3 regions of the Pseudomonas sp. UF-293 genome follow, and region 1 is predicted to be linked to each of the others. Evidence: predicted binding sites of a transcription regulator. Region 1 holds the regulator's gene; each other region holds the start of a gene.

Region 1 (4,742 bases):
GGTAGTCGTCGACGAGGAGGATCGCCCGATCGGCGCCTTCAACCTCTCCGATCTGCTGCGCGCAGGAGTCATGTAATGAGCAACGATCTGCTGCAACGCGGCAAAGCAATCAAACTGGCTGTGTTCGACGTCGACGGCGTGCTCACCGATGGGCGCCTGTACTTCCTCGAAGACGGCAGCGAGTTCAAGACCTTCAACACCCTCGACGGCCAGGGTATCAAGATGCTGATGAATGCCGGCGTACAAACCGCGATCATCAGCGGTCGCAAGACCCCGGTGGTCGAGCGTCGCGCGAAAAACCTCGGCATCCCCCATCTGTTTCAGGGGCGTGAAGACAAACTGGTGGTACTCGACGGTCTGCTCGCGCAACTGGGCCTAAGCTATGAAGAAGTCGCCTATCTCGGTGACGATCTGCCAGACTTGCCGGTAATCCGCCGTGTAGGGCTGGGCATGGCGGTGGCCAACGCTGCCGATTTCGTCCGCGAACACGCCCACGGCGTTACCCGCGCCCGTGGCGGCGAGGGTGCCGCCCGCGAATTCTGCGAATTGATCCTGCGCGCCCAGGGCCGCCTCGAAGCGGCCAACGCCGCGTACCTGTGAGCCTGACCATGTTTAGCAAAAAGTTTCGCAACTTCCTGCTGTTCGGCTGCATCGCGGCGATTTTCGCTGCGGTCGGCTATTGGAACATCAGCCCGGAGCGCTTCCTCGACAAGCCGCCGGTCTCGACCGCCGAGAATCCGATCGACTGGTACGCGACCAACACGCACACCATTCAGTACCTGCCCGACGGCAAGGTGCAGTACGAGATGACTTCCGACAAGGCCGAGCACGTCAAGGCGACCGATGTAACCCTGGTGACCAAGCCTGACTTGAACATGTATCGCGGTACCGACTTCCCCTGGCACGTGACCAGCGAACGCGGCGAAGTGAACTCGGGCGGTACCGAAGTGGAATTGATCGATTCGGTCCGCGTGCAGCGCACCGATGAGAAAAAGCGCGGCACCCTGATCACCAGCACCCGCATGACCGTGTTCCCGCAGCAGGAATATGCGCAGACTGCGCAACCCGTTAGAATCGAGGGCGCTGGTGGCGTGTCGACTGGCGTCGGAATGAAAGCGTACCTGAAGGACAGCAGGATACACCTGCAATCGAACGTAAGAGGACAGTATGAGGCTCGTTAAAACCCTCCCTATTTTGCTCAGTCTGGGCGCAGCACTGGGAAGCGCGAGCGCCTGGTCCCTGCCGAACGATCAGCAGCAGCCTATCCGCATTCAGGCCGACGACGCCCAACTGGACGACAAGAATGGCATCGCCACCTATAAAGGTGACGTGATCATTACCCAGGGTTCGATGAAGGTCACCGGCAACACTGTGACCATCACCCGCACCCCGACCGGTGATATCGACGTGGTGACTTCAGTCGGCAACCTCGCCTACTTCGAACAGATGCAGACTGCTGGCGACACCAAGCCTGTACAGGGCTGGGGTGTGACGATTCAGTACCATGCCGCGCAAAACCGCGTCGTACTGATCGACAAGGCCAAGGTTGTCGACAAGGACAACAACACCACTCAGGGCGAGAAAATCGTCTACGACACCGTGAAGAAACTGGCCAGCGCCGGTCGCGCCACGGGCAGCAAGGTCACCGAATCGCGTCCGCGCATCGACATGGTGATCCAGCCGAAGAAGAAAACCGAAGAGAAATCCCAGTAATGGCAACTCTGAAAGCTCAGCACCTGGCCAAGGCCTATAAAAGCCGCCAGGTCGTGCGTGACGTCAGCTTGTCGATCGACAGCGGGCAGATCGTCGGCCTGCTCGGCCCGAACGGCGCCGGCAAGACGACGTGCTTCTACATGATCGTCGGCCTGGTGCAGGCCGATCAGGGCCGCGTGCTGATCGATGACCTGGACGTCAGCCACCAGCCGATGCACGGCCGCGCCAAGGCCGGTATCGGCTATCTGCCGCAAGAAGCTTCGATCTTCCGCAAACTGTCGGTTGCCGACAACATCATGGCGATCCTCGAGACCCGCCCGGAACTCGACAAGGCCGGTCGGCGCAAGGAGCTGGAAAGCCTGCTGCAGGAATTCCACATCAGCCACATCCGCGACAACCTCGGCATGAGCCTGTCCGGTGGTGAGCGCCGCCGGGTGGAAATCGCTCGTGCCCTGGCCACTGCGCCGAAATTCATCCTGCTCGACGAACCGTTCGCCGGTGTCGACCCGATCTCGGTCGGCGACATCAAGCAGATCATCCACCACCTCAAGGCCAAGGGCATCGGTGTGCTGATCACCGACCACAACGTCCGTGAGACGCTGGATATCTGCGAAACCGCTTACATCGTCAACGACGGTCAACTGATCGCCGAAGGTGATGCCGAGACCATCCTGGCCAACGATCTGGTCAAGGAAGTGTATCTGGGTCACGAGTTCCGCCTGTAAGCGCGACAGCGCTGTATCGATTCAAGGCGCATTTATCCGCTTTAATTGTTACAGCGCTCTAGGCAAACACTTCAGTTTCAGGCATATAATTTGCTTAAGTTTGGCGCTTCGGCGCCCTGTAGTGGATGGCGCAAAGCGCCGGCGAATAAGGTGTTAAGCCCCTGCCATGAAACCATCGCTAGTCTTGAGAATGGGCCAGCAGCTGACGATGACACCGCAGCTGCAACAGGCCATCCGTCTGCTCCAATTGTCGACCCTGGACCTGCAACAGGAGATCCAGGAGGCTCTGGAATCCAATCCGATGCTCGAGCGCCAGGAAGAAGGCGACGACTTCGACAACGCCGATCCTCTGGCCGACAACGCCGAACAGAAGCCCGCCGAAATACAGGAACCCTCCTACCAGGAAACCGCCCCGACGGTGGACAACCTTGAGGATGGCGAATGGAACGAACGCATCCCTAACGAACTCCCCGTGGATACCGCGTGGGAAGACGTCTACCAGACCAGCGCCAGCAGCCTGCCCAGCAGCGATGACGACGAGTGGGATTTCACCACCCGCACGTCGGCCGGCGAGAGCCTGCAAAGCCATCTGCTGTGGCAACTGAACCTGGCACCGATGTCCGACACCGATCGCTTGATCGCCGTGACTCTGATCGACTGCATCAACAATCAGGGCTATCTGGACGAAACACTCGAAGAAATTCTTGAAGCGTTCGATCCGGAACTGGACATCGAGCTCGATGAAATCGAAGCCGTCCTGCATCGCATCCAGCAATTTGAGCCCGCCGGGATCGGCGCCCGCAACCTCAGCGAATGCCTGCTCCTGCAACTTCGCCAGTTGCCGGCCAAAACACCGTGGCTGGCTGAGGCCAAGCGCCTCGTCGCCGATTACATCGACCTGCTGGGCAGCCGCGATTACAGCCAGTTGATGCGCCGCATGAAGCTCAAGGAAGACGAGCTGCGCCAGGTCATCGAGCTGGTACAGAGCCTCAATCCGCGTCCGGGCTCGCAGATCGAATCGACCGAAGCCGAATACGTCATTCCCGATGTGATCGTGCGCAAGGACAACGAGCGCTGGCTGGTCGAGCTGAACCAGGAATCGGTGCCACGCCTGCGGGTCAACGCCCAGTACGCCGGTTTTGTGAAACGTGCCGACACCAGCGCCGACAACACTTTCATGCGCAACCAGCTGCAGGAAGCCCGCTGGTTCATCAAGAGCCTGCAGAGCCGCAACGAAACCCTGATGAAAGTGGCCACGCAGATCGTCGAACATCAGCGCGGTTTCCTCGAATACGGCGACGAAGCGATGAAGCCGCTGGTGCTGCATGACATCGCCGAAGCGGTCGGCATGCACGAATCGACGATTTCCCGGGTGACCACGCAAAAGTTCATGCATACCCCGCGCGGTATTTATGAGCTGAAATACTTTTTCTCCAGCCACGTCAGCACCTCCGAAGGCGGCGAATGCTCGTCCACGGCGATTCGCGCGATCATCAAGAAACTGGTAGCCGCGGAAAATCAGAAAAAGCCGTTGAGTGACAGCAAGATCGCTGGTTTACTGGAGGCACAAGGCATTCAGGTGGCTCGCCGCACCGTCGCCAAGTACCGCGAATCCCTCGGAATCGCGCCTTCGAGCGAACGCAAGCGGTTGATGTAAGCCACGTTACAGCGTTCCAGTGGCAGGCTTTTCGGCCTGCCGCTTTATGCACTGGCAACGAAGGAGAAGCTGTATGCAAGTCAACATCAGTGGACACCAACTGGAAGTGACCCAACCTCTGCGTTCCTACATCGAGGAAAAACTCCAACGACTGGAGCGACATTTCGACAAGATCACCAACGTGCAAGTCACGATGTGCGTCGAAAAGCTGAAGCAGAAGATCGAAGCCACCTTGCATATCCCCGGCAGCGAAGTGGTCGCCAACGCAGAAGATACCGACATGTACGCTGCGATCGACTCACTCACCGACAAGCTGGATCGCCAACTCAAAAAGCATAAGGAAAAGACCCAGAGCCTCCTCCAGGGCGCAACCGGTCGTTAACACCCCTATCCCATGATCCGACTTGAAACCATCCTGACCCCCGGCCGTTCCCAGGTGAACGCGCCGGGCGGCAGCAAGAAAAAAGCCCTCGAACAAATTGCCAACCTGATCCACCGCGAAGTGCCGGATCTGGCGATGCAGGATGTTTTCGAGGCGCTGATCGCCCGTGAAAAACTCGGCTCCACCGGTTTTGGCAACGGCATCGCCATCCCCCACTGCCGCCTCAAAGGCTGCGCGGGACCGGTGAGCGCCCTGTTGCACCTCG
Region 2 (4,742 bases), on a different contig from region 1:
GTTTCACTGCTGAAATAGAGGTTTACAAGACGTATCCAGACCCGATGGGCTGTCACTGCTTGCCTGAATTAGAGCGTTGACTCTCGCCCGGCATTGAAGGATCATCCCATTCGAGGACTGCAACTGCGCATTCGTCGGGACTGGGCACCAGCAAAAGCTCCCCCGCATTTTTGGCAGCAGAGAAAGCTGGTTTCTCTGAAGTAGTGACGACGGGCTAGCCTGTCGGATTCTGAACCCAAGGCTGTAAAGCCCGGAGCTAAAGAATCGCTGCGACTACTCCTCAAAAAATACTTAAAAGGCGTCCATCGGACGCTTTTTTTATTTCTGATTTGACGGTGCTCGTGGTATCTGCCCCACTAACGTGCCATGTGCGCGTTTTTGCGGGTACCAAGTCACCACGAAGTAACCAAATCCTGTGGCGCGCTCGTGTCGCGGTTCAAGAATCAGTGTTCCCATAGAAGTCCTTAGTACCGCGACCCTGTTTCCACATCGCTGTTCTTTGAACTCACAATAGATTTGTGCTCCCGGGACGATCATTTTCGCAACAATCGCTGCTACCCCATCGGCAGTCTGGCAACCATGCTTGAGCAAATCGGCATTATGGGCTTCCCAAATGTGCACTACGCCAAAACCACTATTCGCTCGACGGTGGATACCTACCCGCAGATAAATCTCCCCGCCTGGCAAGCCGAATTTTGGCATATCGGGGATCGTGCCAAAAATGTAACCACCATCTGGATGCTGAACCAGCGTGTTTTCTTTGAGCTTGAGCAAATCAGACAAGAGGGATCCAGAACCAGAGTGTCTGGCGATCAATGTGTATCGCCTGGAACTCGACGAATAGGATCGACCAGCGCAGGCGAAAGCCACCAGCCTAATCACAGCGAAGAACTCACGGAATCAGGCGCAGACGCTGATGTTTGTAGGGCCATGCCCTAATATTTGTAGGACGCTGGCGAAAGGGGTGTGAAGGTCTTGTACCGGGAGTCGGATGTTCCACTTTGGCCACTCAACGCAGCCTCTGGAGGCGAAAAGTGGACCGCAATGGTATGCGCCCGATTCTTCCGGGCGAGGTTCTGAATAAGGAATTCATGGAGCCGTTGAGCATGACCGTCATGGATCTGGCCATGCCCACGAAATGGCCCGAAAGCGAGATCGAAGAGCTTGTGAAATGCCAGCTCAGGATCTGCGCCGATCTGGCAATCAGCCTTGCCACTCATCTCAACACTACGCCTGAGTTCTGGATGAATCTCCAATCGACTTACGATTTGCGCGGGGCCCAGCTCCGGCATGCGGGTTTATAGCGATTGCAGCATCCGCGAAGCCCTTTTCCACCATGGCCCTGCCCTGGTCGCCAAACCCTCTGCTGAACATTCAGCATCAGATGAGCTTAGAAACCTGGGCTTTTTAGCGCAATCGGACGGCGGTGGTGCAGGTTGTAGGAGGTTGCGGGGATGGTTGAAGGGCTGAAGATCAAAAGATCGCAGCCTTCGGCAGCTCCTACAGGGGACGCGGGTTATTCCGCGGGCGGTGTCAGCTTCGCTTCCATCTCGGCAACCTTCGCTTCCAGACTCTCAAGCCGTGCACGGGTGCGCGCCAGCACCACCATCTGACTATCGAATTCTTCCCGGCTGACCAGATCAAGTTTGCTGAAGGCACTCTGCAGCAGCATTTTGAACTGGCTTTCGATTTCGGCTTTCGGCAGTGGCGTGTCGCCGCTGAACAGGCGGGAGGCGGTGCCGCTCAGGGCGTCGAGGAAGTCTTTGGGCGCGAGCATGGGAAATGTCCTGGAAACAATGGCCGGCAGTGTATCACGCAGTGTCTATAGTCAATCCCGTTGCACGGATGCACGCTTTTCGCGCAGGGGGACGGACGGTGGCGCACCGTTGTTGTGCGTATCGGCAAAAGCTTTTCTGCCCGAGCGCTTGCAACAGGGCCCAAGAGATTGAAATGCAGGGTTTTTGCCGAGCTGGCAAGGTTTCTGCTTAGTCACCCTCGACCCATGCACTGATGCAGTCGCTGTGACGAATGCAGTGCGGCAGACGAAGCGGGGAGTTTCGTCTGATGCGGTTAGCTGGCGTCAACGATGCGTTACAAAGCCAGGCACTGCGCTTAGACTTGAGACGGGTTTGTTTTCCTGGGGCAAGTCCACCAATTCGGGAGAGAGTTTCATGAAGCTAGTCACTGCCATCATCAAGCCGTTCAAGTTGGACGACGTGCGCGAGTCGCTGTCCGAAATCGGCGTGCAGGGCATTACCGTTACTGAAGTCAAAGGCTTCGGCCGGCAGAAGGGTCACACCGAGCTGTATCGCGGCGCGGAATATGTGGTCGATTTTCTGCCCAAGGTGAAAATCGACGTGGCCATCGACGACAAGGATCTGGATCGGGTTATCGAGGCGATAACCAAGGCGGCCAACACCGGCAAGATCGGTGACGGCAAGATCTTCGTGGTCAATCTGGAACAGGCGATCCGCATCCGTACCGGCGAAACCGATACCGACGCGATCTAAGCGCCGCCACAAACCCAACGCCCCAGGAGAAAACAATATGACTCTGCGTAAATTCGCAGGGCTAGGCGCCCTGTTGTCCATCGTAATGCCCGGCATCGCCATGGCGGCAGACGAAGTGGCAGCGCCAGTCCTCAATTCCGGCGACACCGCCTGGATGCTTACCTCGACAGCGCTCGTGCTGTTCATGACCATCCCCGGCCTGGCGCTGTTCTACGGCGGTATGGTTCGCTCGAAAAACATTCTTTCCGTGCTGATGCAGTGCTTCGCCATTACCGGTCTGATCAGCATCCTGTGGGTCATTTATGGCTACAGCATTGCCTTCGACACTACCGGCATGGAGCAGGGCGTCGTCAACTTCAATTCGTTCTTCGGCGGCATGGGCAAGGCGTTCCTCGCCGGTGTCACGCCTTCGAGCATCACCGGCCCGGCGGCGCTGTTCCCCGAGGCGGTGTTCATCACCTTCCAGATGACCTTCGCGATCATCACCCCGGCGCTGATCGTCGGTGCGTTCGCCGAGCGCATGAAGTTCTCTGCGATGCTGATCTTCATGGGCATCTGGTTCACTCTGGTTTATGCACCGATCGCGCACATGGTCTGGTCCGGTAACGGCGGCCTGATGTGGGACTGGGGCGTGCTCGACTTCGCCGGTGGCACCGTGGTGCACATCAACGCCGGTATCGCCGGTCTGGTGGCGTGCCTGGTACTGGGCAAGCGCAAAGGCTTCCCGACCACACCAATGGCTCCGCATAACCTCGGCTACACGCTGATGGGCGCGGCGATGCTGTGGGTCGGCTGGTTCGGCTTCAACGCCGGTTCCGCTGCTGCTGCCAACGGCACTGCCGGTATGGCCATGCTAGTTACCCAGATCGCCACTGCCGCTGCGGCACTGGGCTGGATGTTTGCCGAGTGGGTCACCCACGGCAAGCCAAGCGCACTGGGTATTGCTTCGGGTGTGGTTGCCGGTCTGGTCGCGATCACTCCAGCCGCTGGCACCGTGGGCCCGATGGGTGCACTGGTGATCGGTCTTGCCGCAGGCGTGGTGTGCTTCTTCTGCGCCACCACCCTGAAACGCAAACTCGGCTATGACGATTCCCTGGACGCCTTCGGCGTGCACGGCATCGGCGGTATCCTCGGCGCGATCCTCACCGGTGTGTTTGCCGCACCGGCACTGGGCGGCTTTGGCACCGTGACTGACATTGGCGCGCAGGTCTGGATTCAGATCAAAGGCGTCGGCTTCACGGTGATCTACACCGCGATCGTCACCTTCATCATCCTCAAGGTGCTGGACGCCGTCATGGGTCTGCGTGTAACCGAGGAAGAAGAGTCGGTCGGCCTCGATCTGGCACAACATAACGAACGCGGCTACAACCTGTAAGTACGCGCGATAAAAAATTGCCCGGTTCGCCGGGCATTTTTTTGTCCGGGATTTGTCATTCAAGGAGCGGCTGAAAGGATTTTTCTTACGGCTTTGGTCGTCTTTACGGCGAGGCTTTTTCTGCGGGCAATCGCTTACATCGCTGCAGGAATATTAGGGCCTTTGTTTTTTTTCAGAGCACGCTAGAATGCGCCCCGAACGAGCGGAGAACTGTATGTGGCAACAGACTCTGATAACCCTGCGGGCAAGGCCCCGGGGGTTTCATCTGGTGACGGACGAGTTGCTCGCAGGCTTGCCTGAACTCAGGACCTGTCGGGTCGGTCTGTTGCATTTGTGGCTGCAGCACACGTCGGCGTCGTTGACCATCAACGAGAACGCCGATCCGGCAGTTCGTCGCGACTTCGAACGATTTTTCAATCGTCTGATCCCACAAGGAACGGACGACTACGAGCACAACGACGAAGGCCCGGATGATCTCCCGGCGCACTTCAAGGCCAGCGTGCTCGGTTGCCAGATCAGTCTGCCGGTTGCGGCTGGACGGCTGGCAGTGGGTACCTGGCAAGGGATTTATCTGGGCGAGCACCGTGATCATGGCGGTGCCCGTAAAGTCCTCGCCACCTTGCACAGTGAACAGGCATGAGCCGCTGCCGGGCAGCGGCAGAAGATTTTTCAACGGCGGCTTCGACAGCCGCCAAAGCTGGTCTATAACTAATCTGCTTTTGGCAAGTCATGAGGTAGAACATGAGCGACGATGATCTGGAAAACGACGACCTCGAAGTAGGCGACGAAGACGAGGCCGAGGAAGGCCTGGAAGCGGCAGCGGAAGACGTTGCCGAAGACGATGGTGGTGACGACAC
Region 3 (4,742 bases), on a different contig from region 1:
TCTTCAGGCGGCAGGTCGTACAGGTTCTTGTCAGCGGCGTCGCCTGGGTGGATCTTGTTCTGGATACCGTCCAGACCGGCCATCAGCAGCGCTGCGAAAGCCAGGTACGGGTTGGCAGCCGGATCCGGGAAGCGTGCTTCGATACGGCGGGCTTTCGGGCTCGACACGTATGGAATACGGATCGAAGCGGAACGGTTGCGCGCCGAGTAGGCCAGCATTACCGGAGCTTCGAAGCCTGGCACCAGACGCTTGTAGGAGTTGGTCGCCGGGTTGGTGAAGCCGTTCAGGGCCTTACCGTGTTTGATGATGCCGCCGATGAAATACAGAGCGGTATCGGACAGGCCGGCATAGCCTTCACCTGCGAAGGTGTTCTTGCCGTCTTTCCAGATCGACATGTGCACGTGCATGCCCGAACCGTTGTCGCCGTACAGTGGCTTCGGCATGAAGGTCGCGGTGCGGCCGTAAGCGTCGGCAACGTTGTGCACAACGTACTTCAGGGTCTGAACTTCGTCAGCTTTCTTCACCAGGGTGTTGAACTTGACGCCGATTTCGTTCTGGCCGGCAGTTGCCACTTCGTGGTGGTGAACTTCAACCGACTGACCCATTTCTTCCAGTGCGTTGCACATGGCGGTACGGATTTCGTGGTCGTGGTCGAACGGTGGAACCGGGAAGTAGCCGCCTTTCACGCCTGGACGGTGACCCTTGTTGCCGCCTTCGATGTCCTGGTCGGACATCCACGAACCTTGCTCGGAGTAGATCTTGAACATCGAGCCGGAGATGTCCGACTTGAATTTCACCGAGTCAAAGATGAAGAACTCAGGCTCTGGGCCTGCGAATACGGTGTCACCGATACCGGTAGCTTTCAGGTGCTCTTCGGCGCGCTTGGCGATCGCACGTGGGTCGCGATCGTAGCCTTGCATGCTCGAAGGCTCGATGATGTCGCAGACCAGAATCAGAGTTGGGTCTTCGGTGAACGGATCGAGTACGGCAGTTTCGTCGACCGGCATCAGGATCATGTCGGAGGCTTCGATGCCTTTCCAGCCGGAGATGGAGGAACCGTCGAACATCTTGCCGACTTCGAAGAAGTCGTCATCCAGCGCATCGCGAGCCGGCATGGTCACGTGGTGCTGAGTGCCTTTGGTGTCCGTGAAGCGCAGATCAATCCACTTGACGTCATGATCTTTGATGAGTTGAACCGACTTCGACATAGTGTCCTCCGGGTGAATTAGGGCGGGTAGTGGATGCCCTTAATAATGGTGATGCCGGCGCGAATACTCTGCCAAGGCAACCTGCCTCACAAGGGAGCAAATTGCATGCCAGTGCCCCAGCATGGGTTTTTTGCCCCAAATTCACGCTTATTAAGGCGCGCGAGCCTATGAATCGACAAATCCCGCCCCTTAATGTTGCGTTTAAATTCAGAAATGACCTGTTTTGGTGCAAGCAAAACCTTCTGCACATTAACTGGTTAAACCTTGAGCAATTTCCGCTATAATCCGCGCCCCCCTTTTTCGGCTGGCCGTTCGCGCGCTGTTTTCATGAAACTAATCGTAAAAGTCTTCCCCGAGATCACCATCAAAAGCCGACCTGTCCGGACGAAATTCATCCGCCAGTTGGCCAAGAACATCCGCACCGTGCTCCGTGACCTGGACCCGGCCGTGGTGGTGAACGGCGTGTGGGACAATCTCGAGCTGGAAACCCGCGTTACCGACCCCAAAGCCTTGAAAGAGATGGGTGAGCGCCTGACCTGCATGCCGGGCATCGCGCATTTTCTGCAGATCGACGAGTACCCGCTGGGCGACTTCGACGACATCACCGAAAAGTGCAAACAGCACTACGGCGACGCGCTGGCCGGGAAGATTTTCTCGGTGCGCTGCAAGCGCGCGGGCAAGCATGCGTTCAGCTCGATGGACGTGGAAAAATACGTCGGCAGCAAGCTGCGTCGCGAGTGTGGTGCAGCCGGAATCGACCTTAAAGCGCCGGAAATCGAAGTCCGTATCGAAGTTCGCGACAAACGGTTGTTCGTGATTCACAGCCAGCACAACGGCATCGGCGGCTACCCGCTGGGTGCGCTGGAGCAGACGCTGGTATTGATGTCAGGCGGCTTCGATTCGACCGTGGCGGCTTACCAGATCATGCGTCGCGGCCTGATGGCGCACTTCTGCTTCTTCAATCTCGGCGGGCGTGCCCACGAATTGGGCGTGATGGAAGTCGCGCACTTCATCTGGAAGAAATACGGCAGCTCGCAACGCGTGCTATTTGTCAGTGTGCCGTTTGAGGAAGTGCTGGGCGAAATTCTCGGCAAAGTCGATAACAGTCATATGGGCGTGGTTTTGAAGCGTATGATGTTGCGCGCCTCGTCCGAGATCGCCGAACGCCTGCACATCGATGCACTGGTGACCGGTGAAGCGATCTCCCAGGTATCGAGCCAGACGCTGCCGAACCTGTCAGTGATCGACTGCGTGACCGACAAGCTGGTGCTGCGTCCGCTGATCGTCGCGCACAAGCAGGACATCATCGACACTGCCAACGAGATCGGCACCGCCGATTTCGCCCGGCACATGCCGGAATATTGCGGCGTGATTTCGGTCAATCCCAAGACCGCCGCCAAGCGTGGCCGGGTTGAGCACGAAGAGAAAGAATTCGACATGGCGGTGCTCGAGCGTGCGCTCGCCAACGCCAAACTGGTACCGATCGATCGGGTAATCGACGAATTGGGCCAGGATTTGCAGATTGAAGAAGTCAGCGAAGCGCTGGCCGGTCAGATCGTCATCGACATCCGCCACCCGGATGCCGCCGAGGATGACCCGCTGGAGCTCGCTGGCATAGAGGTACAGACGATGCCGTTCTATGCAGTGAACGCACGTTTCAAGGAACTGGACCCTACTCGCCAGTACCTGCTGTATTGCGACAAAGGCGTGATGAGTCGCCTGCATGCCCACCATTTGCTCAGTGAGGGGCATGCCAATGTGCGCGTTTATCGACCGAGCTAAGTGCCCGGGGCTGTTTGCCTGTGGCCTGCGTCACCGGCCCCCCGACACCGCCGTCAAGCTGTAACGGCCATGCCGGACACTACTGCTAATCGCTGCCATGACTTGTCAGCAAACCGAATCCTCTGATCGAGATACACAAGTGATCGAAAATCTACGCAACATCGCCATCATTGCCCACGTTGACCACGGTAAAACCACCCTGGTAGACAAACTCCTGCGTCAATCCGGCACCCTGGAGCGCAACGAGCTCAACGACGAGCGCGTGATGGACTCCAACGACCAGGAAAAAGAGCGCGGTATTACCATTCTGGCGAAGAACACCGCCATCAACTGGAACGGCTACCACATCAACATCGTGGACACCCCGGGCCACGCCGACTTCGGCGGCGAAGTTGAACGCGTAATGTCGATGGTCGACTCCGTTCTGCTGCTGGTTGACGCTCAAGACGGCCCTATGCCGCAAACCCGTTTCGTGACCAAGAAGGCTTTCGAAGCCGGCCTGCGTCCAATCGTGGTCATCAACAAGGTTGACCGTCCAGGCGCGCGTCCGGACTGGGTTCTGGACCAGATCTTCGACCTGTTCGACAACCTCGGTGCGACCGAAGAACAACTGGACTTCCAGGTTGTTTACGCTTCGGCCCTGAACGGTATTGCCGGTCTGGACCACACCGCCATGGCGGAAGACATGACTCCGCTGTACCAGGCAGTAGTCGACCACGTTCCGCCTCCGGCCGTTGACCGTGACGGTCCGTTCCAGATGCAGATCTCCGCTCTGGACTACAACAGCTTCCTGGGTGTTATCGGTGTTGGCCGTATCGCTCGTGGTCGCGTCAAGCCGAACACCCCGGTTGTCGCTATCAGCGCCGACGGCAAGCGCCGCAACGGTCGTATCCTGAAGCTGATGGGTCACCACGGTCTGCACCGCATTGACGTTGACGAAGCAGCAGCCGGCGACATCGTCTGCATCAGCGGCTTCGACGAGCTGTTCATCTCCGACACCCTGTGCGATATCAACACCGTCGAGGCGATGAAGCCGCTGACCGTTGACGAGCCAACCGTTTCCATGACCTTCCAGGTAAACGACTCGCCATTCTGCGGTAAAGAAGGCAAGTTCGTGACCTCCCGTAACATCAAGGATCGTCTGGACAAAGAGCTGCTGTACAACGTTGCACTGCGCGTTGAAGAAGGCGACTCGGCTGACAAGTTCAAGGTGTCCGGCCGTGGTGAGCTGCACCTCTCGGTACTGATCGAAACCATGCGTCGCGAAGGCTTCGAGCTGGCCCTGGGCCGTCCTGAAGTGATCATCCGTGAAGTTGACGGCGTGAAGCAGGAACCGTTCGAAAACGTAACCATCGACATCCCTGAAGAATCGCAGGGCAAGGTCATGGAAGAGATGGGTCTGCGTAAGGGCGACCTGAGCAACATGGTGCCGGATGGCAAGGGCCGTGTTCGTCTGGAATACAACATCCCTGCTCGCGGTCTGATCGGTTTCCGTAACCAGTTCCTGACCCTGACCAACGGTGCTGGCATCCTGACCTCGATCTTCGACCGTTACGCTCCAGTGAAGTCGGGCCACATGTCCGGCCGTCAGAACGGCGTTCTGGTTTCGGTTGAAACCGGCAAGGCTCTGACCTACTCGCTGGAAACCCTGCAGGCTCGTGGCAAGCTGTTCGTAGAACACGGCCAGGAGATCTACAACGGTCAGATCGTTGGTCAGAACAGCCGCGACAACGACCTGGGTGTCAACCCAAC

Evidence for each region. The regulator sigma-54, encoded in region 1, starts transcription at its own class of promoters, with help from an activator protein. The targets are predictions, from matches to a motif close to ANTGGCATNNANNTTGCTNT.
Region 2: the regulator sigma-54 is predicted to act here: its motif matches at 1,969-1,988, upstream of glnK (P-II family nitrogen regulator).
Region 3: the regulator sigma-54 is predicted to act here: its motif matches at 1,302-1,321, upstream of glnA (type I glutamate--ammonia ligase).

What each region holds. Positions count from the first base shown of each region.
Region 1 is NZ_JBSICA010000012.1:32,454-37,195, reverse strand. It holds gene AC4IHP_RS15160 (KpsF/GutQ family sugar-phosphate isomerase) at 1-76, shown strand, start outside; gene AC4IHP_RS15155 (KdsC family phosphatase) at 76-600, shown strand; gene lptC (LPS export ABC transporter periplasmic protein LptC) at 609-1,181, shown strand; gene lptA (lipopolysaccharide transport periplasmic protein LptA) at 1,168-1,713, shown strand; gene lptB (LPS export ABC transporter ATP-binding protein) at 1,713-2,438, shown strand; gene AC4IHP_RS15135 (RNA polymerase factor sigma-54) at 2,605-4,095, shown strand; gene hpf (ribosome hibernation-promoting factor, HPF/YfiA family) at 4,169-4,477, shown strand; gene ptsN (PTS IIA-like nitrogen regulatory protein PtsN) at 4,490-4,742, shown strand, end outside.
Region 2 is NZ_JBSICA010000001.1:390,241-394,982, forward strand. It holds gene AC4IHP_RS01780 (hypothetical protein) at 319-783, opposite strand; gene AC4IHP_RS01785 (HigA family addiction module antitoxin) at 1,035-1,304, shown strand; gene AC4IHP_RS01790 (accessory factor UbiK family protein) at 1,517-1,777, opposite strand; gene glnK (P-II family nitrogen regulator) at 2,172-2,510, shown strand; gene AC4IHP_RS01800 (ammonium transporter) at 2,548-3,885, shown strand; gene AC4IHP_RS01805 (secondary thiamine-phosphate synthase enzyme YjbQ) at 4,100-4,525, shown strand; gene sutA (dormancy-specific transcriptional regulator SutA) at 4,627-4,742, shown strand, end outside.
Region 3 is NZ_JBSICA010000006.1:202,672-207,413, forward strand. It holds gene glnA (type I glutamate--ammonia ligase) at 1-1,208, opposite strand, end outside; gene thiI (tRNA uracil 4-sulfurtransferase ThiI) at 1,536-2,990, shown strand; gene typA (translational GTPase TypA) at 3,130-4,742, shown strand, end outside.